Regions from separate parts of the Paenibacillus sp. FSL L8-0435 genome, predicted to be linked through region 4. Evidence: riboswitches for the same ligand, from Rfam matches in the RefSeq annotation. Region 4 holds a riboswitch; each other region holds the start of a gene.

Region 1 (7,394 bases), 3.0 Mb from region 4:
AGGTAAGATCTATGCCTGGGATGTGGTAAACGAGGCGATTGCGGATAGCAATGGTGATGCCAACGGTTTACGTAAAAGTCCCTTTTATGAACTAATCGGTCCGGATTACATTGAGAAAACCTATGAATTCGCTCGTGCAGCAGATCCGAATGCCAAATTATATTACAACGAATACTTCACGGAAGTCCCTGAGAAAAGAGAGCATATGTTTCAGTTGGTCAAACGACTGAAAGATAAGGGGCTTATCGATGGTGTGGGTTTGCAATCCCACTATAACCTGGAATCCCCTCCCATCAAGGAAATTGAAAAAACGATCAACATGTTCGCCGAACTTGGATTGGATATTCAGATCACGGAACTGGATGTGGATAGCGGAATTCCATTTGGTGAAGAGATGTCGGATGAAGTTGCGGTAAAACAGGCGTATCGATATAAGGAACTGTTGGATTTGTACCAAAAACACAAAGATCACATCTCTTCAGTTACCTTATGGGGACTCCAAGATGAGAAGTCTTACAACAACCAGGCTATGCTGTTTGATTCAGCCCTGAAGGCCAAAAAAGCATACTGGGGGCTCGTGGATGAATCAGGCTTGCCTGTTTTGACACAGAGAGCCGTCTCACTTTCGGGTAAACCGGATATCAAAAAACATTCACAAGATCCACTCTGGAACAAAGCGGTGTCTACTCCACTGAAGGGCGACTCTTCGGGATCAGCCAGTTTCCGCACCTTATGGGATCAAAGTAACCTGTATATCCTTGTGGATGTTCAGGATGCGAAGGCAGATGTGAACGACAGAGTAGATATCTTTGTTGATCTCAATAATGGCAAGACCACTTCATATGAAGCAGATGACCGACACGTAATCATTAAGCGGTCGGGCAAAGCTGAGGGCGTGGAGCAGCGTTCATATCGTGTACGCGAGACCAAAGCAGGATATCAGGTTGAATTGTCCATTCCGTGGGGTGGTATCCAAGTCGGATCAGAATATGAAGCCGGATTGGATATCCGTGTGACTGATGGCGGTTCAAGTGGGACACAACCTTATAATCCAATGTACTGGAATGATCGAACACAATCTCAGGAACAGGATACAAGCAAATACGGCGTGATTCAGCTTGCCCCTATGCCCAAATCTGCACAAGCTGTACAAGGGATTGTTCAGATTGATGGGAAGAAAGACACATCATGGAATAAGGCTGTACCATTTGAAGTAAAACGGTTGAATGAGAACGAAGGTGCAGAGGCAGTCGCTCGGGCAATGTGGACAGGTGAGTATCTATACCTGCTGATCGACGTCACTGATCCAAACATCATCACAGATAACATCAACCCATGGGATCAGGATTCGGTTGAGATTTTCCTGGACGAGAATCACCAGCGCACACCGTATTTTCAATATGATGATGCCCAGTTCAGAATCAGTGCAGACAATGTGGGAACCTTTGCAGGGGGTGCCTCACCCGGACGCCTTGTAAGTGCTGTGAAGAAAACAAATAAAGGATATCTCGTAGAAGCCAGAATCCAGTTGCAATCACTGACGCCCAAAGCAGGAAATGTTCTCGGTTTCGATCTTCAAATTAACGACAACCAGGGCGGAGGTAAACAGAACGTAGCCAAATGGAATGATACGACCAATGAGAGCTGGAGAAACACTTCGCAGTACGGAATACTCACTTTTGTCGGAAAGAACAAGCTCGGTCATTAAACCATCGACAATAATTGTAAGAATAGAAACCATCATAACAGTGGATAAAACTCAACCATTGTTGTGATGGTTTTCATCATTTAAAGACGTCACTCAAGCTGATGAGGCGTGATACAATCTGTCTTGACTGTATTAAACAGCCCTTGATATACTAAATGGATGTTATTTTATTCTTTTATGCGGATAAGAAAGTAATCAACTACATACAACCGTTTGCGAGGGAGCCTTAACCGGCTGAGAGGGTGTTAAACCGACCTTACCTGATTTGGATAATGCCAACGTAGGGATGCAACGATGAAACACTGTACTTGGGTAGCTCATGCGAACCCTCTTGTTTTAGTGTATTTGTCTGCGAAACATCCTATGGATGTTTCGTTTTTTTGTTTTTAAATACGTACATTATGAATTGGAGGAACATATGTTGACTATTTCAGAGAGACTATATCGGGCGGCACAGCCTGTGTGGAAGGAATGTCTTGAGCATCCCTTTGTGAAAGGGATCGGAGATGGTTCCTTACCGGTTGAACAATTTCGTTATTATTTGTTGCAAGACTACTTGTACCTGTTCGATTATGCCCGCGTATTTGCACTAGGTATCGTCAAGTCGCACGACCCCAAATTGATGCAGTTTTTTAGTAAAAATGTAGATAACATCCTGAATGGCGAAATGAAAATTCATCGATCTTATATGGAACGACTAGAGATTACAGAGGATCATGTTTTTCAGGTAAAACCTGCACTGAAAAATGCAGCCTATACTAACTATATGCTCTCTGTTTCCCATGCGGGTGGTATAGCAGAAGTACTTGTATCCATTCTGGCCTGTTCATGGAGCTATGCAGAGATTGGTCAAGTCCTTGCTCAAAAGCCAGGTGCAGCTGATCATCCTTTTTATGGAGATTGGATCACAGGATATGCTTCCTCTGAATACAACAGCAACAATCAATCCCTTGTGACGTTAACGGATAAGTTATTAGAAGGCTGTAGCGAGGGAACGTACCAACGGATGGAAGATATTTTCGTGATGTGCAGTCGCTTTGAGCTTGATTTTTGGGAGATGTCATGGAGGCTGGAGCTTTGAGTTCAATGGTAGTTAATTCAATTTAGAGAGCAGCGTCCATAAACAATAAGAGGGCATAAAAGTTCGTATTGAAGAGGGAGGTTATCCCCCCTTGCTTCATACGAGCTTTCGTTTGTTACCTTTTGTTTCTCTCGTGGAGCTGCAACGATACCGAAAAAAGGGCGTCAGGACGGAATGTTCATAGCAGTTTGAATATTTTTCAGATCGAGCTGAATTTGCTCTGCAATATGGTAAGGGTGGTATAAGCCATGCTGCACCATGTAATTTGATATCTTTTCATGAGAGTCTATGGCTTCATCGAGCTGTTTCATCAAAATTTGTTTGATTTCGGGGGTGGCACATTCGGTCACAGCCATGGCGTAGTTTCTGACGCTGCTCTTGGCGTTCATCAAAAAATCCATTGCAATCACGTCATCGGTCAGCGTATTAAGACCAGTCATGTGTTCTAATATTGGGTTCATTTTTTTATCTCCTATACAGTCGCTTTAGACAGCACTCCACCGAGCTCCTGAAGCTGCTGTTGTGATAATATCGCATCTTGTTTCAAAATTTGTTTGAGCTCCGGGTCGGTTACCAGAGCTTGCATCGTCTTACATTTAGTCATGCAAACCGTCTTGAACGCAGCTATTTCATGCACCTCGAGCATCTCATGCAAAGCGTAAGTGGAATTCATTCAGATTGTCCTCCCGTGTATCTACTCATATTTAAGGCTTTAAGATGACTTTAATGCAATCGTCCGTTTTTGTATCGAACACTTCATAGCCCCGCTTGGCCTCGCTGAGCGGAATGACGTGCGTAACAATGTCCCCAGGGTTCACTTTGCCAGACGTCACCAACTCGTACATGTATGGCATGTAGTGAATGACCGGAGCTTGTCCGGAACGGATATTCACGTTTCGCTGCATGATGTCACCGAGTGGGAATCCGTTATAACGTCCGCCGTATACCCCAGTGACTTGAATGGTACCACCTTTGCGGACAGCCTGAGATGCAATGATAAATGCGCTCATGGTGCCGCCTTGCAGTTTCATACCGCTGGCTAGAAATTCAAGATCGCTCATCTTGCCGTCCATTCCTACCGCATCAATCACAACATCGGCGCCGCCTTTGGTCATTTCTTTGAGAGTGTTCCCAATATTCTTATCCTGTTCGAAGTTTACGATTTCCACATTGTTCGTTCGCTTTGCATGCTTTAAGCGGTAATCGACATAGTCGACGGCTATGACCCGCTTAGCACCTTTCAGCCAGCAGAACTTCTGGGCCAGGAGTCCGACCGGACCGCAGCCGAGCACGATGACTGTATCACCATTCTTAACGCCGGCGTTATCTACGCTCCAGAATGCTGTCGTCATGGCATCGGCGATCAAACTTAGCTTTTCGTCCGGTTGTTCGCAGTTCTCAGGGATCTTAAAATGGGTAAAATTAGCAAATGGGACCCGTAAATACTCGGCTTGCCCGCCGGGATATCCGCCGGTCGTTCCGGAGTAGCCGAAATAAGCGCCCATATCCCCGTGCTCGTTGGAATTGTCACATTGGCTTTCCAGCTGATTTTTGCAAAAAAAGCATTCTCCGCATGCGATGTTAAACGGAATGATCACACGGTCGCCTTTTTTTACCTTGGTCACGCCAGGACCTACTTCTTCTACGATCCCCATCGGCTCATGTCCGATGACATAGTTCTCCTGAAGGTTAGGGATCATCCCGTGAATCAGATGAAGGTCAGAACCGCAAATGGCGGTACTGGTGATCTTTACGATCATATCGTCCGGTTTCACAATCTTCGCATCCGGCACCTCTTTGACCACAACATTTTTAACCCCTTGATACGTTACCGCCTTCATGCTTTATGTCCTCCAATATGCTCATCTGGGGTCCGATCAAACATCCCTTTACGTGACGTATCTCCCGGGAACAGATTCATCTGCCCGATCATCACCGTATTTTTCGCCGAAAGCTGATCGAGTTGGTACTGTTCGTTCAGCTCATAAGGATGAAACCATTTTTTGCGAATCATGAGCTCCGAGATTTCTTGGTGCATTGCAATCCCCTGCTTAAGATGAGTATGCAGCAGGGCTCTTACATCCGGTGAAGCCGTTTCCGTCAGGGCGATGGACATATTACGTACCCCCTCCTTGGCACGAAGAAGGAAGTCCATGGCAAAAGTCATATCTGCCATTTCCGGCATATTCAATGAATTAATCGGATCTAAATAATCGGTATTCATCTGAGTTCCCCTTAATGTGTTATAGGTGTCGGATTATTCGGAACGGGTGCTTGAAAAGGAGCTCTTGCGTAGATTGCTTGCAGCTCAGCGATCTGTTGTATGGATTGAATTACGTCTTTCTGCATTAATGCTTTTAGCTCTTGGTCAAAGACCAGGCCTTGCATAAGTTTCGACTTAGCGATGCAGAGCGTTTTGAAGTTTAACGCTTCATGCAGTTCCATCGATTCGTGCGGCGCTAGCGTTGGATTAGCCATTCAGAAATGATCCCCTCCTTTTTCATCAAGATTAGATTTTCCAATGCATCGGATCTTATACTAATATGGATCACCGGAGAGGTAAGTTCCGAATATTCCCATCAGTCGCAGGGATATAAACAAAATCTCAATCCCATACTTATTTCTGTCTAAATGAATGATTTTACTGAAGGAAGGAGAAGTCACGGTGCCCAATAAAAACAAAATTGATCTAGCAACCGAAAACGCAAGAAAACCGGCAGAAGATGCACTTAACTCGAGTGGTAGTAATACGCTAGAGCAGCATGCATCTAACGCGGTTTCTGAGGTGCAGACGGCTTTAAATCAGGCAATAAGCTTGTTAAGTGAATCTAATGCAACAAATTCACAAGCGTTGGAGATCGCCAGGCAGCAATTGACCCGAGCAGAGGAATTTTTAGATCAAGCGCTAACTTCAGCAAACGCATTACGTCTGCCGGACCAACAATAAAACGGTTTTGGTACAGATAAGCTTGGCAGAGTTTTGGAAGCATTTTTCCTAGAACACATATAGTTAACGTCAACATGCTTCGGCTTACGCCGAAGTTTTTTAGTATTTTTAGATGTATCGGACAATTTCAAAATCGAGGTTAAAAAAGAATGATTAAGGGCCAGGCATTAGAAAAAGTCTTGAACATAGTTATAGGTAATATCTATTCAACTATGTTGAGGAGGACATCATACAGCCTATGTTACCTATGGAAGAATATTTTGGTAAGTTGGAACTCGTTCATTCCTTTTACGGGGCTATGCCTACAGGCGTTAGTGTATCCGAAACCGGGCGTATCTTTATTTGCTTTCCGAAATGGGGAGATGACGTAAGATTTACGGTAGCGGAAATTGTTGAGGGTGAGATGCAACCTTATCCTAATGTAGAAACAAATTTGATCAACCCATTAAATATTGTTATGTCCTTCATCAGTGTTCAAAGTGTTGTTGCAGATGGAAGGGGGACCCTGTGGGTACTGGACACGGCTGCACCAAATTTTTCTGAGCCAATTAAAGGAGGGGCAAAATTAGTCGCGGTAGATTTAGAAACAAATACAATAAGAAAAGTATATACATTTGCAGATGATGTCGTCTTGCCGACAACGTATCTGAATGATGTCCGATTTGACTTTCGTGTAGGAGAAGCAGGTTACGCATATATAACGGATTCTTCTTCCAATGGTCCAGGTGCTATTATCGTCGTAAATTTAGAAAACGGAAATGCGTATAGACGGTTGCATGGAGCAAGCTCAACCTCACCCGATCCATATTTTGTGCCAAAAGTGGAAGGTAAAATTTTGATGAATCGAAACGCGGATGGTTCGACATCTCCGTTTCGATTGGCCTCTGATGGTATAGCCATTTCCCCAGATGGAAAAATGTTATTCTATTGTCCATTAACCAGTCGCCAGCTATACTCGATCTCAACAGAATCGTTAAGAGACAGAACGATACCGGATTTTAAGTTAAGTGATCTTGTGCAGTATTGGGGAGAGAAGGGTGCATCTGATGGGATGATCACGGACGCAAAAGGAAACGTTTATGCTGGAGATTATGAAAACGATAGTATTCGAAAGATATTGCCAAATGGAATCATGGAAACCATCGCTCATGATCCCCGAGTTTTATGGCCAGATACGTTTTCTATTGGTCCGGATCAATACTTATATGTAATTGTGAACCAATTACATAGGCAGGCGAGATTTCATTATGGAAGAGACCTGCGACAAAAACCTTATAGTTTACTACGTATAAAAGTTGATGAATTACCGGCTCCTACCTTTTGATATACATCCCACTTTACGCGTACAATCGTGTCAGCCCCAAAAGACATAATTAAACAATTTAACAACAAGCCCTGATATAATAAGCAAATAGCAACTATCTATTTTCTATGGAGGTGAGGCTATTGAAAACAATCGGGGTAGGATTCTTACATGCACGGCTCTATGCAAAGCCAGTGAAGGATATGGCAATGCTTTGCATAGAGCCCAGGAATAATCACATTGCCAACGACGAATCGTAATATTCTACGAACTGGCTTTGCACCTTATTGATCTATTAAATAAGGAGTGAGGCCCATGAAATATTCAAAAGCCGAGTCTATTTTTCCGGAAGAAT
Region 2 (7,394 bases), 240 kb from region 4:
GAAGCACAATGTCATCATCTCATTCCGGCTGTGGAATCTGACGCAGGATAACTTCACGAATGCTCAGATGAATCGAAATCGGGAGACCCTTGAAGTGCTGGAACGTGAGTTCAATCTGGACTTCCGCATTGAGGAGAAAGTGGTTCCAGGCAGCGGGGTCAAAATTGCCCCAAATGTATACCTGAATCAAGACCATGAGTTCCAGTGGCCAAGCCTGGATGCACCTGAAGATGACGGCAAAGGCTTCTGCCATGCATTACGTGGTCAGGCAGCTGTGCTTGTCGATGGAACGGTGGTTCCATGCTGTCTTGATGGTGAGGGTGTCATTAACCTTGGTAATGTGCACGAGAAGTCATTCTCGGAGATTATTGAGGGTGAGCGAGCGAACAATCTGGTATATGGCTTCTCCAAACGTGAAGCTGTGGAAGAGTTGTGTCGAAAGTGCGGTTATCGTCAGAGATTCGGAGCCTAGAATATATAAATTTACTTCAAAATGAACCTACCGAAAATATTTGTTTCGGTAGGTTCATTTTGTCTTTATTGCGAAATCATGTAGATAATAAGAATTGAAATCAATTCAGGATAACAACTTTTTTGTAAAATCATAGTCTATTAATCTTGTTTTTATGAATATGCATGGTATTATTATCCTATTGATTAGGAGGTGTATTAGTTCTAAAGATTCATATATTAGTGGATTTACCTACCAGAAGCCAACTGAGGAGTGTGTTTTAGTTTTGAATTCAAAATGGAAAAAGTTTAATCACAAACTATCGTTAATGCTTTCTACGTCGCTGATTGTTTCTATGTTATCTATCAATTTATCTGTATCGGCAGAAGTGGCTACATCTAAAACTTCTTTTACTGACATTGATAATTCGTATGCCAAAACGGAAATAACCAAATTAGTAGAACAAGGAATACTCACAGGATTTACTGATGGGACATTTAAACCTTCCGATTCGGTAACACGAGCCCAATTAGCAAAAATTATGGTCGGAGCGCTTAATTTAAAGCCGGATAATGTGGGAGCAAGTCAATTCACAGATGTAAAGGAAGATCAATGGTATACCGGATATGTAGGTGCACTTGTCAAATCTGGAATTGCTCAAGGTACCTCCAAAGATAGTTTTTCACCTAATAAAAATGTGACAAGAGAAGAGTTGGCTGTATTTTTTGTTAGAGCCTTTGGTTGGGATCATCAAAATGTAACGAGTCAAACATCCAAGCCTCAACTCTCAGATTTGGATCAAGTATCTAACTGGGCGAAAGATTCTGTGTCACTTGCCTATCAATCTGGTTTTATCAAAGGTTTAGTTCAAAAAGATGGAACAGTAAAATTTAATCCATCGGGCATAGCAGATCGACAGGCGCTAGCGAGACTTGCATATGAGTTTGTGATAAATAAGTCTACATATGATAGTTACATGACTCCTGCCAAGACAGAGATTGATACTGAAGATTCAAATGAAGCAAAACCTGAAACAGCAAAACCTTCTGAAGGTAACAGTAAGGGAAATAGCGGTAGCAGCTCCGGAGATAAAGGGAACGGAAGTAACAATGGTGGAAATAGTGGAGGCGGGGAACAAGCCCCTAGTAATAATCTCTCTGCTCCAGGTACATATACTCTTGGTAATGTAACTGGAAATGTAACTATTAGTTCCCAAGGTGTCGTTCTAAAAAACACCAAAGTAAATGGTAAGCTGAAGATACTTGAGTCCGTAGGAAATGGTGACGTGACTCTTGATAATGTTAGTGTCACGGGAACTACTGAGATTCAAGGCGGAGGACCAAATAGTATTCATGCAGTGGACTCGGTTCTTGCAACAGTGATTGTTGACAAAGCGGATGGCAGTATTCGTTTGGTCCTGGAAGGTGGAAGTGATGTTCAGCAGATTGAGATTAGATCTGGTGCAATCGTACAGAATGTCTCCACGGGTGATGTTGGACCGATTGAAATAGCAGAGTCGATTCCCCATAATTCTTCGGTAGTGCTCAGTGGAAGCTTCGACTCTGTAATGGTTCATGCAGAGCAAGTTTCAGTGGAATTTGGAGGTAACTCCACCATTGGTAATCTCGAAGTGTTCCAAGATGCATTGAACACCGTGTTTAAAATTAACCATGGTGCTGTAGTGAATCGCGCTATATTAAATGCAATTGTACAATTTTCTGGAGCTGGAACGTTATCCTCGGCTCTGGTCAATGCAGAAGGCATCGATTTCAGTCAACTTAGTCAACTCCCAACTATTGAGGCAGATCCTACAGTTACTAGTGTAGTTTACGCTCCTCAAGTAACAGAGTTGTCGGCAATTGATTCGACCCGTCAAATCGTATTCACGGGGATCGCTTCCCCAGCGAAGAAAGATATCACTTCCTTTGCAAGATGGGATGTTGAGAATAGCGCTATTGCCATTGTTGACTCAGGAAAGATTCAAGCTAAAAGCAACGGTACGACAGTGGTAAAAGCCAAATACGGAAACTTCGAAATCAATGTTCCAGTAACCGTTGCAGTCTATAACGAAGGAACAGTCTATCCGACACTCAAAGGGATTCAAGTTACAAATGGAAGTGCAAAGTTGAATTTTTCTGAGGGTTTGGATGTTTCTGAACTGACTGCAAATGATTTCATAGTTCGTGCCTATTTTGATGGGGCAGAACAACAATTGAATAACTTGCAGTACCGCAATGGCGAATTTACTTTTGATGCTATTGATAGCTATGGAGCTACACTGTACATCACTGTGGAGTCAGATGTTAATAAAACACATTTTGCAGGAAGCCAAAGTGGTGCAATCAAACTTACAGGATTCGGTGGCCACATCAAGGATGTAGCTGGAGCACCGGTTGCAGGCTTAAGTATTTCGTTTAGAAAAGGTTTGGATAACAAAACAGGTGAAATCGTTGGATCTGTAACAACGGATACTTATGGAGATTATTATATTAATCTTCCCCCAGGCATCTACACAGGTGAACTTGGAGGTGGAGATACAAAATATATTACAACTTATCTCATTGGTGTCTCAGCAGTAAATGTGGAAAATAAACGTGAGAATCAAACTGCTATAGAAATACCTACACAAGATGAAACTCGCTTCGTACTAACTTGGGGTAAAGACCCAGTGGATCTGGATTCACACCTAGTAGGACCTGCAGGTGATGAGGGAATGTTCCATACGTTCTACTCTGATAAACAATATTATAATAATGGCGAACTTATGGTCGATTTGGACTTGGATGATGTAACTTCTTATGGACCTGAAACGACAACCATTCGTCACTTACTTCCTGGAACGTATACATTCTATGTTCATCATTTTTCTGGATCAAGCACAATTAAGAAATCTGGTGCAAAAATTGATGTTTTCCATGGTGCTGTAGCTACTCCAAGTGCAACGTATACTGTAGCAGATGCCAGTGGTAATGAAATATACTGGGTCGTTCTCAGAATGATCGTTTCTGAAGATGGCGTGGTTACTTATGAAACAGTAAATGAATTTACCAATGTTGACCCACTGACTTTACTTCAACCATCGGATGAAATTAACGAAGATGAATTGGAACCTCTAGAATAAATAGAGGATTTAGATTAGTTTTAAATGTATCATGTAGAAACCCTGTCTTAAAAAGACTAAGGGTTTCTTTTTTTCGTGTCTAAATCTTTTGGTGGCTTAAATAGAGCATATTCGAAGTTGATATCGGTACATAACAAGTAGATACGATACCGCTAAGCATGTTGAAACATCATGCTCTATGCTGGAAAATACAAACATGATCTAATGATTATTCTAGTTACCTTCCTTATTTGGTAGGATTAGGTTGTGGGTCGGACAGAGGTGCACCTCTGACGATCTTCCAGTACAAGCTCAGGCTTGTACAATACCAAATAACGAGAGAATAAGGGAGGAATAAAGTTATGAAAAAAATGTTGACGTTGTTACTGTCCGCTGGTTTGGTTGCTTCTATATTTGGTGCCGTTCCGGCTGCGGCTGCGCCTACGGTTGTAAATTCAACCATTGTTGTTCCAAAGGGTACGACCTATGACGGTCAAGGTAAAACATTTGTAGCCAATCCTTCCACACTGGGCGACGGATCTCAAGCAGAAAATCAGAAGCCAGTCTTCCGTCTGGAGGCAGGGGCTACGCTCAAAAATGTAAATATCGGAACACCAGCTGCTGATGGTGTTCACTGTTATGGCAACTGTAATATATCGAATGTGGTCTGGCAGGACGTGGGCGAGGATGCACTGACATTGAAGTCTGCCGGAACGGTTAACATTACCGGTGGGGCAGCATATAAGGCTTATGATAAAGTGTTCCAGATGAATGCAGCTGGAACAATTAACATCAAAAATTTCCGTGCAGACGATATTGGCAAGCTGGTTCGCCAAAATGGTGGAACTTCCTTTGCAGTTAACATGACGCTGGATAACTCCAACATTTCCAATGTAAAAGATTCGATTTTGCGTACAGACAGCAGCACATCACAAGGAAAAATTACGAATACCCGTTATTCCAAAGTGCCAACGTTGTTCAAGGGGTTTGCTTCAGGGAAAACGAGCCAGTCCGGTAACACGCAATATTAAGAACAGGGATACCTTGGAATACGGATTGAAGGCGTCTACGGATAAGGTAGCTATTTCACATCGTGAAGTATGTCCAAAAGGCATCCAGGGGGATGCCTTTTCCTATGCCAACTTTTGATTTTTGTAGAGACCATTGCCACAAATACCCATCTGATGTACATTAGAAGCAATGAAATAAGTGAACCGGGAGCTCAATGAAGTTGGGCTGAGAGAGTGGCCTTGTGCCGCTGACCGTACATCTGATCTGGGTAATGCCAGCGTAGAGAACATGGATTTGCGATATGTAAGGGTGAATTGTGAGAATGAACGTGGATGAACAACAGACCTCTTTGAACTGTGGTGGTGTATCTGCCAGGGCGGAGAGGAGCTGGTTGATATTCCGTATTTTCGACATCCATCCCATACATCATTGTGAGGAATGTACACTGTGCGTAAGGCCTTCCCGGAACCGGGGAGGCTTTTTCGTTTATTATGATAAACCCCACAGGGAACAAAGGAAGGACGTAGAGAACATGGCAACAACAGCAGGCAACAAGCGATTGAAACTAACGGATATTCTGGTAACCATCGTGATCGCAGTAGTGTTTGGGGTGATTTACAAGATATGGGGACCTACATATGACTTGATGAAACCATTTGGCGTTCATGCGGAGCAGATGATCTACGGCATGTGGTTTATGGCGGGCACGTTTGCTTTTGTTATCATTCGTAAACCAGGCGTGGCTATTCTTGCCGAAGTTGCGGCATCAACGGTAAGTGCTTTTCTGGGTAGTGAATGGGGCATGTCCACACTTGTATACGGTCTGTTGCAAGGATTGGGAGCAGAGATATTCTTCGCCGCATTTTTGTATCGCAAAACCAATCTGTTTGTCACCTGTCTTGCAGCCATAGGAGCTGCAGCGGCTTCGCTTTTGCTGGATTATCAGTACGGGTATATTGATTCACTCTCGGCCTGGAACTACACGTTATTTATCGGATTCCGCTTCATCGGAAGCATCTTGATTGCAGGAGTGTTCGCTTATTATCTCGCCAAAGCATTGGAACTAACCGGTGTAACGCGTTCACTCAGACCGGTATCCAAACAAGATTATGAGGCGCTGGATTAGATGAGCGGAGAGGGGAATTCGCAAGCGGTAAGTGTGACAAATCTAAGATGCAAGTTCCCGGGAGAGAAAGCCTTGGTATTTCAAGGCTTGTCTCTCTCTGTTCGTCAAGGGGAGAAAGTGCTGTTGCTTGGCCCGAGTGGCTCCGGTAAATCGACGTTATTGCAAATTTTGAGCGGTCTGATACCACGTTCGGTTGAGATTCCGATGAAATGTGATGATATTCAGGTTCCCGCCAAAGCAGGAGTGGTCTTTCAAGATCCGGATACCCAGTTCTGTATGTCCTTTACGGATGAAGAGATCGCATTTGTTCTGGAAAACCGAAATATTTCGCGTGAAGAGATGCCTGCTCTGATTGAAAATTATCTGAAACAAGTGGGGTTATCCTTTGAACAGAATCGTGTATTGATCCAGTCCATGTCTCAGGGGATGAAGCAGCGTCTTGTGATTGCTTCAATGCTTGCCATGGACCCGGAGGTATTGTTTTTGGATGAACCCACTGCACTGCTGGATGATGAGGGGACTTCCCAGGTGTGGGATACCGTCAGAAGGATCGCCAGTGACAAAACGATCATCATCGTTGAACACAAAATAAACAAGATTGTAGATATGGTCGACCGCATCATTGTGTTATCACCTGAAGGAAAGATTGTGGCGGATGGGCCAGCACAGCAGGTATTTACGGATGAACGGGGCAAGCTGAAGGCTTATGGAATCTGGTATCCGGGTGTGTGGGATGAGCACGAGCAGGCAGCTAAGCAAGAAGAGGGAAGTGCTTCTGGAGAGCTTCAAGTGCGTGTGGATCACGGCATCTCAAGTGTGGAAACACAGCAATCGTCTGGCTTATCCGATACACCGGGTATATCCCCCATATCTCACGTCTCATCCTTATCGCCTGTATCACCCGCCTATCAGCCTGCACTGGACTTGCAGCAGTTCACCGGATGGCGTGGGAAAAGACCCTTCATTCAGGTAGAACAGGCCAAAGTATGGCATGGGGATTGGATTGGTATTGTCGGAGCTAATGGAGCTGGCAAGAGTTCATTGTTGTTATCTCTGATGAATATCCTGAAAACAACAGGTCATTATGAGGTGGACGGTCAGCCTTCTGGCAAAACGGAGCAGCTTGCAGATCGAATCGCGTTTGTATTTCAGAACCCGGAGTTTCAATTTGTGACCAACACCGTCGCGGAAGAAGTAGAATTCTCATTGCTGGGGGGCAGGCTTACAACGGAAGAAAGACTTGCCAGGACTGATCATATGTTGAATCAATTTGGACTAATCGACCTCTCCGAGCGTCATCCCTACCAATTATCGATGGGGCAGAAACGACGCTTGAGCGTTGCCTCTGCACTGGTGAGAGAGCAGCGAATACTGCTGTTGGATGAACCTACTTTTGGACAGGATGCCCGTAATACGTTTGCCATGTTAACACAACTGGAGCAATTGCGGCGTGAAGGAACAGCTATTGTTATGGTTACCCATGATCGTGAAATTGTAAAAAGATATTGCACCCGAATCTGGACGGTAGATGAGGGGAGGTTAACTGATGCAACTGTCGTTTCCTCACCGTGAAACCTGGCTTCATAACGTCAACCCGGGATTAAAGATGATCATTCTGACGATGATGTTTGTCATCGTTATCCTCATTCACAATCTGAATGTAATGGCCAACGTTGCGTTGGCGATGATGCTGTTACTGTGCTGGA
Region 3 (7,394 bases), 230 kb from region 4:
TGGATTTGCCGGAAGGAGTATATCCGGTGTATGGCATGTGCATTGGTGTTGCAGATCAGGAAACGGGAATTCGGCCGCGTCTGCCGCTGGATGCAGTCCTGCATCATAATCGTTATAATGCCGAGCAGAGCATCAAAGGTGTTGAGCAGTATGATGAGACAACGACGGTGTACATGAAAGAACGGACTAACGGTGAACGAACGACCCCATGGTCCGAACTGATGGCGAAGCGCCTGACTGAGCCGACAAGGTTGCAAGTGAGACCGTTCCTCGAAGGCAAAGGATTCTTGAAGCGTTAAGTTGAACTGAAGGTAGTTACACTTGCCACTCCGATGACAGAACAACCTTCCGATCGCTGTTATCCCCAGATTTTTTGATCCAATTTTTGTGAAGGTGAAAATCTAGTGATAGCGTATGCTTCCGAAGTAGCTTTCTTTCAGAAAGCTTTTAGGCGACCGCTCTGCTTCCTCAGGTTATTTCTGTCCTCTACGTTTCTGTGTAAAAAATTTAGTTCAACTGATATATAATAGTAGACTAGAAGTCAGTCGGGGCGAAACCGACTGGCTTCTTTGTGCTGAACTGTAATGTGTTGTGCTGTGCTGGCAGGACAAGCGAGTGTACTTGATGTTACCTGATTGTACTCAAGTTAAGCCATAGAAACGCTTTGTGTTCTGATAAAAGAGCCGGGCGGCCCGCTCGGTTCCCATGCCGGTGATCTCACTCCATGCCTGGATGACCTGTCTAGTCATGGCAGGGTGTGTCATTCGTCCCTGAAATGGTCCTTCGAAGGGCCAAGGTCCGTCGGTCTCGGCCATGACTTGTTCCGATGGATATTGCCGGGCGAGTTCACGAATCTCTTCTTCGTAATGAATATCTGGCGTGAAAGAGATGAAATAGCCATTATCAGCCATACGCCTTATGGTTTCGCGAGAACCCTTGAACCAGTGGAAATGGGCGCGTCGGAACTGATTTTGCTCCAGCAAATCACAGACGATATCCGCATCTTCGTATACCGCATGAAGGACAAGTGGTTTGTTGTGCTTTTTGGCGAGCTGGATGAAACGTTCAAGCAACTCGATATACCCGCTCTGATCGAAGCGCTGCCCTGCCTGCTCCGCTTCCTGACGGTTGTAATAGGGGAGGCCGACTTCTCCTATGGCTGTAGCTTGTCCAATATGCTTCTCGATCCATTGGAAGAACAGGTCCATTTCTACAACGGACGGCAGTTCCTGTTCTGGATGGAAACCGAAGGCTGGATAGATGTTACGTGGATGTTGTTTTGCAAGCTCCAGATTGGCCTGGGAAGAAGCGAGATTCATGGACACGGCGATGACTGCCTCGACTTGTTGAGACGGGAAAGATAGCAGCATCTCGCGTTGTTCGTCAGGGGTATACTGATCGAAGTGAATATGAGCATCAATTAATGGTGCAAAAGCTTGAGAATGCACGAGGGAATTCCTCCTTGTGGTCATTTATATTCTAACTATGTTACGCAGAATTTCTTGTGGTGGATCACCCATTAAAGGAAAATAATAACTTAAAAACCCGCGCTATTATGATAGGCGGGCTTTCTGCTGTTCTTCTCGCATCCACTGTGCAATCTGCCGTTTACGCTCCAGAAAAGCGGATTCCTCCGTAATTTCTTCTCGTCTTGGGCGATCAAAAGGAACATGTACCTCGTGCAACACCGTTGCAGGTCGGTTGGATAATACATAGACCCGATCCGCTAGCAGCAATGCTTCTTCGATATTATGGGTGATGAACAGCACCGAGCGGCGGTTCTGTTCCCAGATATCGAGCAGCCAGCGCTGCATGTCGCTGCGTGTCAGTGCATCCAGCGCGCTGAAAGGTTCGTCAAGCAGCATGAGTTCCTGCGGACTGAGCAGGGCGCGCAAAAATGCCGCACGCTGCTGCATTCCGCCCGACAGCATATGAGGATAGGCTTGCTCGAACCCGGCAAGACCCACGCTGCTTAACCACTTACGAGCTTCTGCAAGTGCTTCGTTCCGAGGGGGAGCGCTTGAAGCTACTTCTCCAGCAAGCAGTACATTATCTTCAATGGTACGCCAAGGGAAAAGGGCGGGCTGTTGGGGCATATAACTTATCTTGCCACGCTGTCCCGTTACATTCTGACCGTTCATAAGCACTTGGCCTTCCTGTGGCTTCAGCAGACCGCCGATGATATGGAACAGGGTGCTTTTGCCACAGCCGGATGGACCAACGATAGCAACAAACTCGCCTTGCTCCACAGTCAGGGACAGGCCGTTCAGAACCGGTAACCTGCTCCGCCGTTCACGGAATGATGCATGAACTTTAACAACGTCCAGTGCAGGTGGAACGGGAGCAGGAGTCGTATTGGCAGGTCGATCAGGCGTAGCCGGGTGAAGCTTTTCACCATGCTTTGGCTCCATTGTGTGTGCTCCTCGTCCAGGCTGGACTTGTTCATCCTGTTGCCGATTCATATGGTCATCACTTCCTATATACAGATTACATGCTTTACTACCGCTTCTGTGGCCGCCAGCGCACGAGCAGCTTCTCCAGCAGTGCAATGAGCAGGAAGAGCAGCAAGCTGAGCGCGACAATAATCATAATCGCCACGAATAAACGATCGGTGCGATAAGCTGACTTTTGCAGCATCATATAATAACCAATACCCTTGTCTGCGCCAATCCATTCGGCGATGATGGCTCCCATCACACTATAGGTAGCGGCGATTTTGACACCGGAGAACACGGATGGCAGCGCATGGGGAAGCTCCAGCTTCCAGAAGATATGATGACGTTTCGCACCAGCCATGCGCATATAGTTCATCATCGCTGCATCTGTACGGGTCAAGCCGTCCATGGCCGCCACTGCGACGGGGAAGAAACAGACCAGGATGATGGTAATCAGCTTGGGCAACAGTCCGAATCCGAACCAGATTAACAGGAGCGGCGCGAGCGCGATGGTTGGGATATTTTGACTAAGAATAAGTAGAGGGTACAGGGCTGACTTGAGAAAAGGGACCAAATGCAGCACCATCGCAATCAGTAATCCAACCGCTGTTCCAGCGGCGAATCCAATCAGCGTTAACTGAATGGTTGCGGAAGCGTGCATGCCAAGCCGTTCGGCCTGAGTTGCTGCTTCGCGGGCGATATCGGACGGTGCAGGCAGCATCCATTTCTCAATATGGAAGAGGGAGACGGCTCCCTGCCATATCGCTATAAAGAGAATAACCGCCACAATGGGCGGCCATACACTTTTGAAATAGGCATGCATTAGCGATACTTCTCCGTCAGGGTATCCATGCTGAAGCCAGTAGGGCTATGGGCGATTTTGATCTGGGAGATGATGCTTGGGCTGCCAGCCTCCACGAGTACCTCGTGCATCTTGCGGACAACCTCCAGCAGTTCCTCCAGTTCCCCCTCCATCGTGGTGTCGAGTGCGTTCACCTGATATTTCAGGCCGGATTGCTGAATAACTTCAATGGCGCGATCTACGTAAGGATAAGAGTTCTCGCCATTTGGCGTTTTGGGAATAACCTGAATGCTAAGTAATGTGCTTGCCATGAGAGATCACGGCTCCTTTCGTGATATATAAAATGAACTAATAACTGTTACACTTAGCACTTCGATGACAGAATAACCTTCCAATCGCTGTTATCCCCAGATTTTTTGATTCCCTTTCTCTAAAGGGAAAATCCGGTGATAGCGTATGCTTCCGATGAAGCTTTCTTTCAGAAAGCTTTTAGGCGACCGCTTCGCTTTTTCACGTTATTTCTGTCCTCTCCGTCCTCGTGTAAATATTAAGTTCGTTTTATATGAGAAATTTTATTGGGGTAAAAACTCGTTTGTATATGCCTTGCTCACATCGATCTGTTCATCCAGCAGTTTTTTGCTAAACATCCAGTCGGTGTAGTTCTGCCACACTTCCTGTTTCTGTTCCCCCCAGCGAGGGGCGTCATCCGTGTACTTCGGACTGAGCCACTTCTGGCTTGCCAGTACCAATTCCTTGTCCAGATCCGGTACGGCCTTGATCAGAATGTTGGCTGCGTCTTCGGGATGATCAATCGCATATTGATACCCTTCGGAAGTGGCTTTCAAGAATGCTTTCACCAGCTCAGGATCGTTTTGGATCGTCTGCTCGTTCGTTACGAGGACAGGTGTGTAGTAATCTAGTGCTTCTGAATAATCCTTTACATATAACATGTCGATCGGTTCCCCGCGCAGTTCGGCTTCAATACCTGTCCAAGCGTAGAAAATCCACGCGAAATCAATGTCCCGTTTCACTGCGGTGAAAAAGTCGGCATCACCCATGTTAATGTTTTTCACTTTCGATACATCGGCTCCGTCGCCTTCCATAATGGATTGCATCACGGCTTCTTCCACAGGGGAACCCCAACCGCCATAGGTTTTACCTTCAAAATCTTTCGGTGATTTGATATTCCGATCCGCCGGAGCAGCGAACCCGGATGTATTATGCTGAATAACTGCTGCGATGGAGACCAATGGAACACCCTGTGTGCGGGCTTGAGTTACACTCTCCTGATAACTTACGCCAAAAGGCACTTCATTGGAGGCAACCATCGTATCTGCGCCACCGGCACCTGGTTGTACAATCTCCACGTTCAAGCCTTCGGCCTTGTAAAAACCTTGATCTACAGCCGCATACAGGCCGGTATGATTCGTATTTGGTGTCCAATCGAGCACCACTTTAATATCTTTCAGGGCGGCAGTGTCACCTTCGTTGCTGCTTTCCGTATTTGTGTTGCCGTTCTGCCCAGCTGGGGCAGCTTCTTTGCCACCACATGCGGCTACAGTCACCATAAGCACGCATAAGAGCAACAATCCCATCGTTTTACGCCATTTCATTTGTGGTTCTCTCCTTCGGTATGTCCGGCCGATTGGCACGGGGTACTCCTTGGCTTCATATCCAATCATCTTGCATAAATCGACAGATTTATACCAGTTGAGATCTGGATAACGTCACTTTTTTTAGCTCTCTGGCTATATAAAAGAACATTAAAAAAGCGCCCCGTATTCCGGGACGCGTGCAGGCGTTAGAGAGGTGGCGTTCAGCCATAGGGCTGTGCCATTTCGATATACTCCGATTCCTACGCTGGCATGATCCAGATCAGGTCTAAGGGTTAGTATCTTGGTGGGATACACTCTCAGCCGGCCAATTCCGACTCCCCTGGGAAACTATGAAGTTACGGGCATTACTAGGTGTAATTATAGGCCAGCGGGTGGAACGTGTCCAGTCAGGAACTGGATGGGGACACGTATGAACTTATCAAACAGGCCGTTATACATATGTATATCAGCCTGTTTAGATGTGTTATTTTCAATAATTATCGTGGCGAATCATATAAGGAAATCTGGCTGAGTGCAAAAGCATCGGATAGTGGGCCATAGCCTCAGTGCTGAGGATCTGGAAGGTTTTCAACAAAAACTTGGATCAAATCCGATGTTTGATATCTCGTCGCATCAGGGCTGCTTTCCCTATTTCAGTGATCAGCTCTTGATCGATTGACCTTGACCGGAGACGCTTGCTTCATTTAAACAACATAATTTAGATACAAAAGGAGATAGTACTGCTATACAAATAATTACTTTTTACATAAAAATGGGGGCGTACTGAATGATCCTTAAAACCATATTCGCAATTATTCTGTCCTATTGTGTCTACGTTTTTTTCACAGCTTACCTTTTATTTTTGGTTCCGTCTCCATCTACTATTGAAAATACGGATATGCAAAAATTGTTAACCGCAGGAAGTACGACAGATCGCGTACTGCTCTTGGAGGACGGCTTTCAATCCGGTCAGGTGAGAATCCAGACCATTCGAGAGGCAAAAACAAGCATCGACCTGGCTTATTACTCCATCCAAAAAGGAAAAACATCTCAACTCTTTTTTGCTGCTTTATTCGATGCAGCTGATCGGGGTGTTCATGTTCGAATCATTTTAGACGGGATTTTTCACAACATGCGCGGAGAATTGCGTGATATTCCTAATGCCATTGCAGCTCACCCCAATGTGGAGTTAAGGTATTATGAACCACTCAACATAGTTATGCCATGGACATGGCATAACCGTCTGCATGACAAGATCTTTCTTGTCGACAACACATATGGCATCATTGGCGGCCAAAATATTGGTGATAGATACATGGCATTGCAACCCAAAAAAGACTATGTATTCGATCGGGATGTCCTTGTTTACAATCCAAACCATAATACGAACAGCACAGTTGTTGAAATGAAAAAATATATAGATCTGTTATGGGAACATCCATTCACCAAACCAGAAAAACATGCCAAACGTCAACATCATGCAAAGGGGTTAAAAGAGCTGGCTCGGCTGGCTCAGTTATATAAAAAAGCTCGGGCTCAGAGCGATCCTTTTGTTAAAGTGTTGCCGAAGGAATGGGCTCAAGAGGCTCTTCGTTCCGACCACGTCGCTTTCATTCACAATCCAATCCAAAGGCTGTATAAAGACCCGATCATGTGGAGAGCATTTGTTCATTTCGCCAATCAAGCAAAGTCGAAGGTGTACCTTCAGACGCCATATGCCATTCCTACCAAGAAAATGAAGAAAGCCGTACATCTGTCGATGAATCCAAAAGCAGAATGGGTCATGGTAACCAATTCAATCCAGCAGACCCCTAACCCTTTGGCTTTCGCGGGATACTTAAGCTCTAAGAAACGGTTGCTTGATACCAATCTGGCCATTTATGAATACCAAGGCCCTTATTCCATACACGGCAAATCATTTGTCATGGATGATTACCTCAGCATGGTTGGTTCGTATAACCTTGATCCCAGATCCGCCTTTCTAAATACCGAATCTGCTGTGGTCATTTCTGGTTCTGCATTCGCCAACGAACTAACAGAAGCTATGGATATCAAACGTGCACATAGTACACGTGTGAATAATGGTGAGTATCCAGCAGAATCTACGAATCAGAAAGGCCCTGTTTTCAAACGAATGGCAATCACAGCTTTATCCAAACTGTCTTTTCTCTGGAGATTTCTGTTGTAGAGAAGAACCAGCTAATAGATATAGCTACTTTTACAAATTTTAATTTGGAAAAATCACAACTGTTCACAGAATGTTCACTTATGTGGAGGGTTTCCTCATCTCTATAATTACGAAGGTAAACAGAGAGGATGAGAGAATTGCCAACAAGCAAGAAGGAACAAATTATTTTCGGATTAATGATGTGTACAGGAATGGTTGTCGTCATGATGACATTCAATTTATGGCACAGTGGGTTACTCGGTAAGATGTCCCCGCTTGAGATACTGCTTCAATTCATATTATGTTTTGTCATCGCGTTTCTGGTGGAGTCTTTCATTGTTGGCCCTGTGGCGAGAAAGATTGCTTTTTCCTTGCCCTTTGACAAGTCCAACAAA
Region 4 (7,394 bases):
GCCGTACCGGCACCCATGGAGAAACCCCAGACAACCAGTTCCTGCGCACCTCGCTGCTTGGCGAACTGGATGGCACCCAGCAATTGCTGTGACTCAGCTTTGCCACCTGTGGCTACGGCTTTGTTCACCTGCGAGGCGAAGCCATAATCGAACATGACCACGTTGAACCCAAGTTGATGGGCATAGTGTGCCAGGTCATACATGGGTACCCATGTTTCTTCACGATTGGCACCATAGCCGTGACTGAAAATAATCGTTTTGCTTGCAGCATTGTCAGCAGGTATATACCATCCCTGCATCGTCCGGCTGCCATCTGCTGCCGGGAACGTGATGTCTTCGTACTTCATGTTCTTGGCCTGCATTGGATTGGAGAAGACCGGCGCTACCGTTGGATTGGATAATACCCATGCGATGTAACCATGCAGTGCAATAAAACAAAACAGTAGAAAAAATACAACGGAGAGCAGCAACGCTACGATAATATGTTTGAACCGAATCAGCCTCGGTGATAGGGAAGAGGGCAGATCGGACACTTTTGTTTGCAGCGGGGCTTCGCTCTGGGATGTTGGATACATGAATGCCCCTCCTTTGAAGTTCAGTTGAAGATAACAACGACATGAAAAGAGAATTGCGTCGATTTCAGAGCCTGCTTCAGAGCGATATCTTAATGTAATATATCTTTATCGTATGTTCCAATATAGTCAAAGTCAATTGATTGAGGGCATTTGTTACGCAATTGTTATATAGTTCTTAAGATATATGGGTAACATTACCTTAGTGTGTAAATTACAGGGGATTAAGTCTTATAAAAAGGAAAAATTTGCACGTTGGCCTATTTCGATTTTGGCTCTTTTTGGTTTACAGATGAGACCGTTTCTCATATAATTTATGTAACCAAGTTTCATGTGATGAAACATGAGGAGGGCATTATGCCATGGAAGATCGCAAGTTAACCGTCCGGGCTGTGGAGCGGGCGCTGGATATATTATTATGTTTTACCACACGCAGTGATCTGGGACTCACCGAAATTGCCAGCCAGATCGGCCTGCACAAAAGTACAGTTCACCGTTTGATGGCTACGCTGGAGGATCGAGGGTTCGTGATCCGCGATGCAGCAACAGAGAAGTACCGACTTGGCATCCGAATCTGGGAGCTGTCAGCTCATATGTCCCGCAGTGATGATCCCGCTATTCTGCTGCTTCCTGCGATGGAGCGACTGAGAGATCGATTGGGAGAGACCGTGAGTCTGTACCTGCGTGATGGCAGTGAACGGATTCGGATTCAGGCTGTGCAAAGTGATCAGGCGATTCGCCGAGTTGCTCCCGTTGGTGTTAGACTGCCGCTGTCTGTGGGCGCTTCCAGCAAAGTCCTGATGGCGTTTGCCACGGACGAGGATCGTGAAGAATTGATGAATGGTCCTGAATGGCCGGTATTTATCGATCCAGCGGTGTATTTGGCGCAAATGGTAGACATTCGGGATAACGGATATGCGACGAGTTATGAGGAACGTGAGCCGGGAGCTGCCGCGGTATCGGTACCGATTATGGATCGCAGAGGCAATATTGCAGCCGCACTCTCGGTCTCAGGGCCTGTCAGCCGACTCTCACAGGAGACATTGCATGAATACGCACCTGTGCTAAAGGAAGCTGCTACGCAGATGGGGCTCATGTTATCCTGATGTAGAGGTAAGGTTTTTCTCCAATTGAGTTGGTGTTCTGGAATATAAAGGTTGTTTTTATGTTCCGGTTGCGCTACTCTGTTATGGACGGCCCAGCGGGGCCAGCATCATTGAATATGAACTGCGGCATGTGTATGCCGCAACTTGTTAACGTTACTGGGGGAGTCCGAACTGTCCGGACTGAGACGGAATCGCATGAGATTCCGGACCCTTTGCACCTGATCTGGATCATACCAGCGTAGGGAAGTAATCGGCGATATGACCACAACCACCACATGATGTGACCCTTGTAGGGCTCCGTTAAGGAGCCGCATAAAGGTGCATTATTGGTGATGGACATTAAAAGTCGGTTCCTTCGGGGACCGGCTTTTTTATATACAGTGAACAGGCGATATAGCGAGGATTCTATGGGCTTCTTTTTCAATAACCTGCGAAAGTGGGTTTGGATGATGAGAGAGAAGTCACCACAGATCCATGATCTGCGGCAGCCTTCGGTCTGTTGTGAACTGTACATAAATAATGTCTCCCCTGGTCTGGTGTAGGATCGCTCTTTCTTCTCTGCATTGCGCATGATTTGGGACAGGTACGTAAGCGAGCTAATGATGATGCCAACCCAAAACCAAGCGAACGAACAATGAGGAGGAGACAAGCGACATGAGTGCAGGAAATCAAACGGGACAACAAGCGATGGAACAGGAACATAACGGTCAGCAGGTGGAAAAGGAAACAAGCGCGGCCGGACGGGTTCAGCCCTTTCCGGGCAGCCGCAAAGTCTACATTCAGGGCTCACGGCCGGACATTGCTGTACCGGAGCGTGAGATAGCCCTTCATGACACGAATACTCCCCAAGGGGTGGAGCATAACGAACCGCTGCGTGTCTACGATACGAGCGGCCCCATGACCGATCCCGGATTTCATGCGGATTTCCGTGTAGGTCTGCCAGCCCTGCGTACCCGCTGGATCACAGAGCGTGGCGATGTCGAAGCTTATCAGGGCCGTACGGTTAAACCGGAGGATAACGGACTGAAGCCCGGAGGGAAGAGAGCCGGCGCCGAAGAGTATCCCGGATTACGTGGCAAACCACTGCGGGCACAGCCAGGACGCTGTGTGACCCAGATGCACTACGCGAGGCAAGGAGTCATTACGGCAGAGATGGAGTTTGCCGCCATTCGTGAGGGCGTGGAACCGGAATTTGTGAGGCAGGAGCTGGCGAGTGGACGAGCTATTCTGCCATCCAACATCAATCACCCGGAGAGTGAGCCGATGTTGATCGGTCGTCATTTTCACGTGAAGATCAATGCCAACATAGGTAACTCTGCCGTATCTTCCTCCATCGAGGAAGAGGTGGAGAAGATGACTTGGGCGGTACGCTGGGGATCGGATACGGTGATGGATCTGTCCACAGGCAAAAACATTCATACCACCCGGGAATGGATTATCCGTAATTCACCTGTGCCGATTGGTACGGTGCCGCTGTATCAGGCCCTGGAGAAGGTGAATGGCGAAGCGGAAGCGCTGACCTGGGAGTTGTATCGTGACACACTCATTGAGCAGGCAGAGCAGGGCGTGGACTACTTTACGATTCACGCAGGTGTACTGCTGCGTTATATCCCCATGACCGCCAAGCGAATGACAGGCATTGTGTCTCGGGGCGGGTCCATTATGGCAGCATGGTGTCTGGCGCATCATCAAGAGAATTTTTTGTACACCCATTTTGAAGAAATCTGCGAGATTATGAAAAGGTATGATGTGGCGTTTTCGCTGGGAGATGGACTTCGTCCTGGCAGTATCTATGATGCGAATGATGAAGCACAGATGGCGGAACTGGCTACGCTTGGGGAACTGACGCAGATCGCGTGGAAGCATGATGTGCAGGTGATGATCGAAGGCCCGGGTCACGTGCCGATGCACAAGATCAAGGAGAATGTGGATCTGCAGATGGAGATATGCCAAGAGGCACCGTTCTATACTTTGGGGCCGCTGACGACCGACATTGCCCCGGGTTACGATCACATCACATCCGCCATTGGTGCGGCCATGATTGGCTGGTTTGGCACGTCCATGCTCTGTTATGTTACGCCAAAAGAACATTTGGGCCTGCCCAACAAGGATGATGTGCGGGAAGGGGTTATAGCCTACAAGATCGCGGCCCACGCTGCCGATCTGGCGAAAGGTCATCCGCGTGCTCAGCGCCGGGATGATGCATTGTCCAAGGCACGCTTCGAGTTCCGCTGGCGTGATCAGTTCAACCTGTCACTAGACCCTGAACGTGCGCTGTCCTACCATGATGAGACACTGCCAGCAGAAGGGGCCAAGGAAGCTCATTTTTGCTCCATGTGCGGACCAAAGTTCTGTAGCATGCGCATTACGCAGGACATTCGTGCCTTTGCCGCAGACAAAGGATTGTCCGAGAATGAGGCTGTAGCTGCCGGGATGAAGGAAAAGGCCGAGGAATATCGGACACGTTCCTAGGCGCCAGTACAGCGCAAGCTGGGCAGTCTGAAATAGAGATAAAGCCGTTTCTCTCTGTCATTGCAGAGAAGAACGGCTTTTTTTAGTGTTATGTCATGTGTGTATTCTTAACCGTACTCAGCCTTTATCAGAATTAGCTTTGTGACTGTGTGTGGTCCATATTTTATACAGAATTCCGGCGATAACGAATAAAAGAGCGTCACTGAGTTTTGGTGATCCTCCGTATAGAAATGCGGAACAGGAAAAACCTACTATAAACAGTAAAACAATATAGAGGAAACGCATATTAGTTCACCTCGTTAATTTGTGGTGTTACTAAGTAAGTGAGTTCATAGTTGCATAGTTCAGATAGAACCTGTTACTTCACTCCAAATCCGCTACTATTATCGAGCCACGCCTAAATTCTTCTCCAAATACGCCGCAAGCAATGCCAGCGGGCTATGGATTGGAATACCGCGATCTATTGTAACCTGTGCAGCTGCTGGAGCCATAGAGAGTTGGGCTGCCACTATCGTTTTACCCGGATGCTGCTCAGCAATCTGCTGTAAGCCTTCACGTACCGCTTCGAGATACCCTTGCTGATCTCCACGCATAATCAACTCAAATGTCCCAGGGATGCACACGGCATCTGTCTGAGATGTCTTGGCAACGTGTAGTTGCCCATTCTCATCCTCTTGCTGTAATGCCTGATTCACCCGCGCCATAGTGCCTTCAATAGTTGCCGGGTTGGTGAATGCTATTATGTAATCTCCTGCTACTCGCCGCATCTCCTGCAATAACGGATCATCTATGCCGATCACAGGCACAGGGACCTGTGAGGCTTCCTGCTCCAGTACTGTCGCAAAGAGGGTACACGTGACCAGAATGGCATCGGCATGACACTCGGCGATCCATTGGAGCGTCTGGGCTACTTTCTGGTGAATGACGATCTCGGAAAAGTCAGCGTCATGTTTAAGACGATCCAGACCTGGATCGACGTAATGGACCAATTCAACTTCATGAGGAGCAAGCGTCTCTTCAATTAAGGCGATGTTGGAATAATGAGCGTGAAAACAACCAATGGTGATCATGTGCTAAGTCCCCTTTTACAGTTCGTATATGTCATGGATCTTGTAGATATTTAAACCATTATAGAAACACATCTGAGAACTGTACAGTTGTTTGTTACTCAACGCCAATAACCGCCCCTCCGCCAAGCCGCGGAAAGACGGTCGATAACCGGATTCGAATAGGGTCCGGTGTCCATTTTATCGAAGGGAAGGAGAAGCGCTCTTCTTCGCCATTTTTTGCTGCAGAATTTCATGAAAGGATAGACCTTGAGTGTTCTCATTCTCCTTTTTAGGAGCAGTGGTCGCCGTGTTGCGCGGATATTGGTGGTGGTACGGGATCATTTGCTGAATAGGCATGCGGATCATCTTGGTTCCTCCTTTAATGCATTTTTTTTAAATTATGTATTTCGACTGGTTATGTTGCCAGGTGCACATATAGGTACATATGACTTGTTAGACGAAATAAATGACTTTAGAATATAAATCCAATTGGATTGTAGTGATTTTACCCGGTTTTAAGGAGATGTAAACGGTTTTAGGGAAATTCAGGAGTAAAGAACCTGATATGAGAGGTTTGATATGGGAGGATCGAATCGGTTGTTATGTGAATAGTCCCAATTTTAAGGAAGTCAATGGTACCCGCTTATGAGGCATATTGTCTGGTTAAATGATGCAAAGCATGCTAACTAACTTGGTACCATGGTCGGGTTGTTTAGGTGGTTATGTAGTTCCGGATATAATAAAAAACTGCCGAGCGAACCCGGCAGCTTGCGTAATATGAAAAAGGATGCGAGGAAACTTTGATCCTGTCTGAGGTGGCATTGTGTTGGTTTTATCTATTTTGATGAACAGCGATGTATATATCTACTTGTACACTTTCGGGATTCAGGCTGCGTTCATCATACAATTCAAAATCCCCGGTGAACGTACGATCGCTTTGTTTCTCCCATGCCCACACGGCTCCCCAAGCTTCGCCAACAACCTCTGCCATCGGTCCTTTTCTGGAAGTGAATACGGCGTAAGTTGCAGGAGGGAGTAAAATGTCGTCCAATCCTTCAGGCAATGATTCGTTCGGACTGACCTCATGCCCTACCAGTATGGTGTATTCACCGGTTATGCCATCGGAGTAATCCGTGTAACAGCCATAGCGGGCGGCTTCAGGTGCAGGGAGGTGATCTGAGGCAAAATAATTGTTCCAGAGTCCCTGAATACAGCCTTTGCCACTGATCTCAATGGCGTTGGTTGTGCGGGCGGATACGCCAGCAAGACGTTTGCCTGGGAGCGTGACATAACGAACGGGCTGGGCAGAGAACGAATGATCTGTTGTTACCTGACCAGGGTTAGCAGAACCAGTAGTAGAGTTTTCCACAAGAGATTGAGCATGTTGATCCGTTGTATTCGTGCGCCAACGTTTCAAAAAAGGAAGCTGGTTACGCAGCATCGAACGAGCGGATTCCTCGTCCATGCCCTCGTCCTTCAGAATGGCAGTGCACATCTCGGTCATGCCTTCCAGTGACATACCTGGCTGCTCGAACTGACCTTCTTTGTAACAATAAATACAGTACTCACGGGTTGTGCTTCCATCTGCTTCCGTTCCGAATTGGGCAGGGGTTGTGAGCGGCATGCCGCAGCTTTGACATACAGTGACGTTCATGATTAGTTCCTCCTTATATAGGTACAGATTGAATATATCTGAAGTATACGGGGAGGAACTGGACAGCTGTCTGTCAGGTTTGAGTCGGGGAGATATAATTTTGTACAATTTGCTCCGCGATACGGCAGATCTCGTCTCGAATATGCTGAGGTTCCAATACTTCAACGTCCGCGCCGAAGCCCAGGATGAACCCATATAACCAGCCATCCTCGGGAAAAGCAACTTGGCTAATATAATACCCAGTCCCATCAGGCATGACGTTCTCGATCCCAAACCATTCTTCCGCAATATGACGGACGCGAGGATGGAATTTCAAGGTTAACCTGGCTTGATTGTCCGGACGGCTCCATTCCTGTTGCCAGGGTCTGTCCTGTGGGTTGATGACTTTACGCTCGAATTGCTCATTAGCAAGCATGACATCTTGCATACGCACAAGTTTGAACATGCGAAATTGATTCCGCTCGTGGCAAAAAGCATACAGATACCAGGAATGTTTCTTGAGTACGATGGTATGAGGGTCGGCAGTTCGGTGAGTCTGGAT

Evidence for each region. Region 4 has a riboswitch for thiamine pyrophosphate ahead of thiC (phosphomethylpyrimidine synthase ThiC). Riboswitches for the same ligand answer to the same signal wherever they lie in the genome.
Region 1: linked by a shared signal. The riboswitch ahead of tenA (thiaminase II) and the one ahead of thiC (phosphomethylpyrimidine synthase ThiC) in region 4 are both predicted to bind thiamine pyrophosphate.
Region 2: linked by a shared signal. The riboswitch ahead of NST33_RS04375 (ECF transporter S component) and the one ahead of thiC (phosphomethylpyrimidine synthase ThiC) in region 4 are both predicted to bind thiamine pyrophosphate.
Region 3: linked by a shared signal. The riboswitch ahead of NST33_RS02330 (ABC transporter substrate-binding protein) and the one ahead of thiC (phosphomethylpyrimidine synthase ThiC) in region 4 are both predicted to bind thiamine pyrophosphate.

What each region holds. Positions count from the first base shown of each region.
Region 1 covers NZ_CP150185.1:3,661,186-3,668,579, forward strand. The annotation lists gene NST33_RS15825 (endo-1,4-beta-xylanase) at 1-1,708, shown strand, start outside; TPP riboswitch at 1,916-2,013, shown strand; gene tenA (thiaminase II) at 2,127-2,789, shown strand; gene NST33_RS15835 (spore coat protein) at 2,954-3,250, opposite strand; gene NST33_RS15840 (hypothetical protein) at 3,262-3,462, opposite strand; gene NST33_RS15845 (zinc-dependent alcohol dehydrogenase) at 3,494-4,630, opposite strand; gene NST33_RS15850 (spore coat protein) at 4,627-5,013, opposite strand; gene NST33_RS15855 (hypothetical protein) at 5,025-5,267, opposite strand; gene NST33_RS15860 (hypothetical protein) at 5,425-5,736, shown strand; gene NST33_RS15865 (L-dopachrome tautomerase-related protein) at 5,975-7,060, shown strand; gene NST33_RS15870 (CD3324 family protein) at 7,355-7,394, shown strand, end outside.
Region 2 covers NZ_CP150185.1:943,498-950,891, forward strand. The annotation lists gene NST33_RS04360 (radical SAM/SPASM domain-containing protein) at 1-472, shown strand, start outside; gene NST33_RS04365 (S-layer homology domain-containing protein) at 738-3,572, shown strand; gene NST33_RS04370 (pectate lyase) at 3,914-4,582, shown strand; TPP riboswitch at 4,755-4,865, shown strand; gene NST33_RS04375 (ECF transporter S component) at 5,095-5,688, shown strand; gene NST33_RS04380 (ABC transporter ATP-binding protein) at 5,689-7,260, shown strand; gene NST33_RS04385 (energy-coupling factor transporter transmembrane component T) at 7,235-7,394, shown strand, end outside.
Region 3 covers NZ_CP150185.1:477,495-484,888, forward strand. The annotation lists gene nfsA (oxygen-insensitive NADPH nitroreductase) at 1-299, shown strand, start outside; gene NST33_RS02310 (TatD family hydrolase) at 642-1,472, opposite strand; gene NST33_RS02315 (ABC transporter ATP-binding protein) at 1,554-2,462, opposite strand; gene NST33_RS02320 (ABC transporter permease) at 2,500-3,258, opposite strand; gene NST33_RS02325 (thiamine-binding protein) at 3,258-3,548, opposite strand; gene NST33_RS02330 (ABC transporter substrate-binding protein) at 3,810-4,850, opposite strand; TPP riboswitch at 5,072-5,184, opposite strand; gene NST33_RS02335 (phospholipase D family protein) at 5,731-7,020, shown strand; gene NST33_RS02340 (hypothetical protein) at 7,149-7,394, shown strand, end outside.
Region 4 covers NZ_CP150185.1:707,048-714,441, forward strand. The annotation lists gene NST33_RS03355 (alpha/beta hydrolase) at 1-575, opposite strand, end outside; gene NST33_RS03360 (IclR family transcriptional regulator) at 935-1,678, shown strand; TPP riboswitch at 1,827-1,940, shown strand; gene thiC (phosphomethylpyrimidine synthase ThiC) at 2,366-4,150, shown strand; gene NST33_RS03370 (hypothetical protein) at 4,534-5,220, opposite strand; gene NST33_RS03375 (hypothetical protein) at 5,398-5,565, opposite strand; gene NST33_RS03380 (zinc ribbon domain-containing protein) at 6,032-6,853, opposite strand; gene NST33_RS03385 (YafY family protein) at 6,927-7,394, opposite strand, start outside.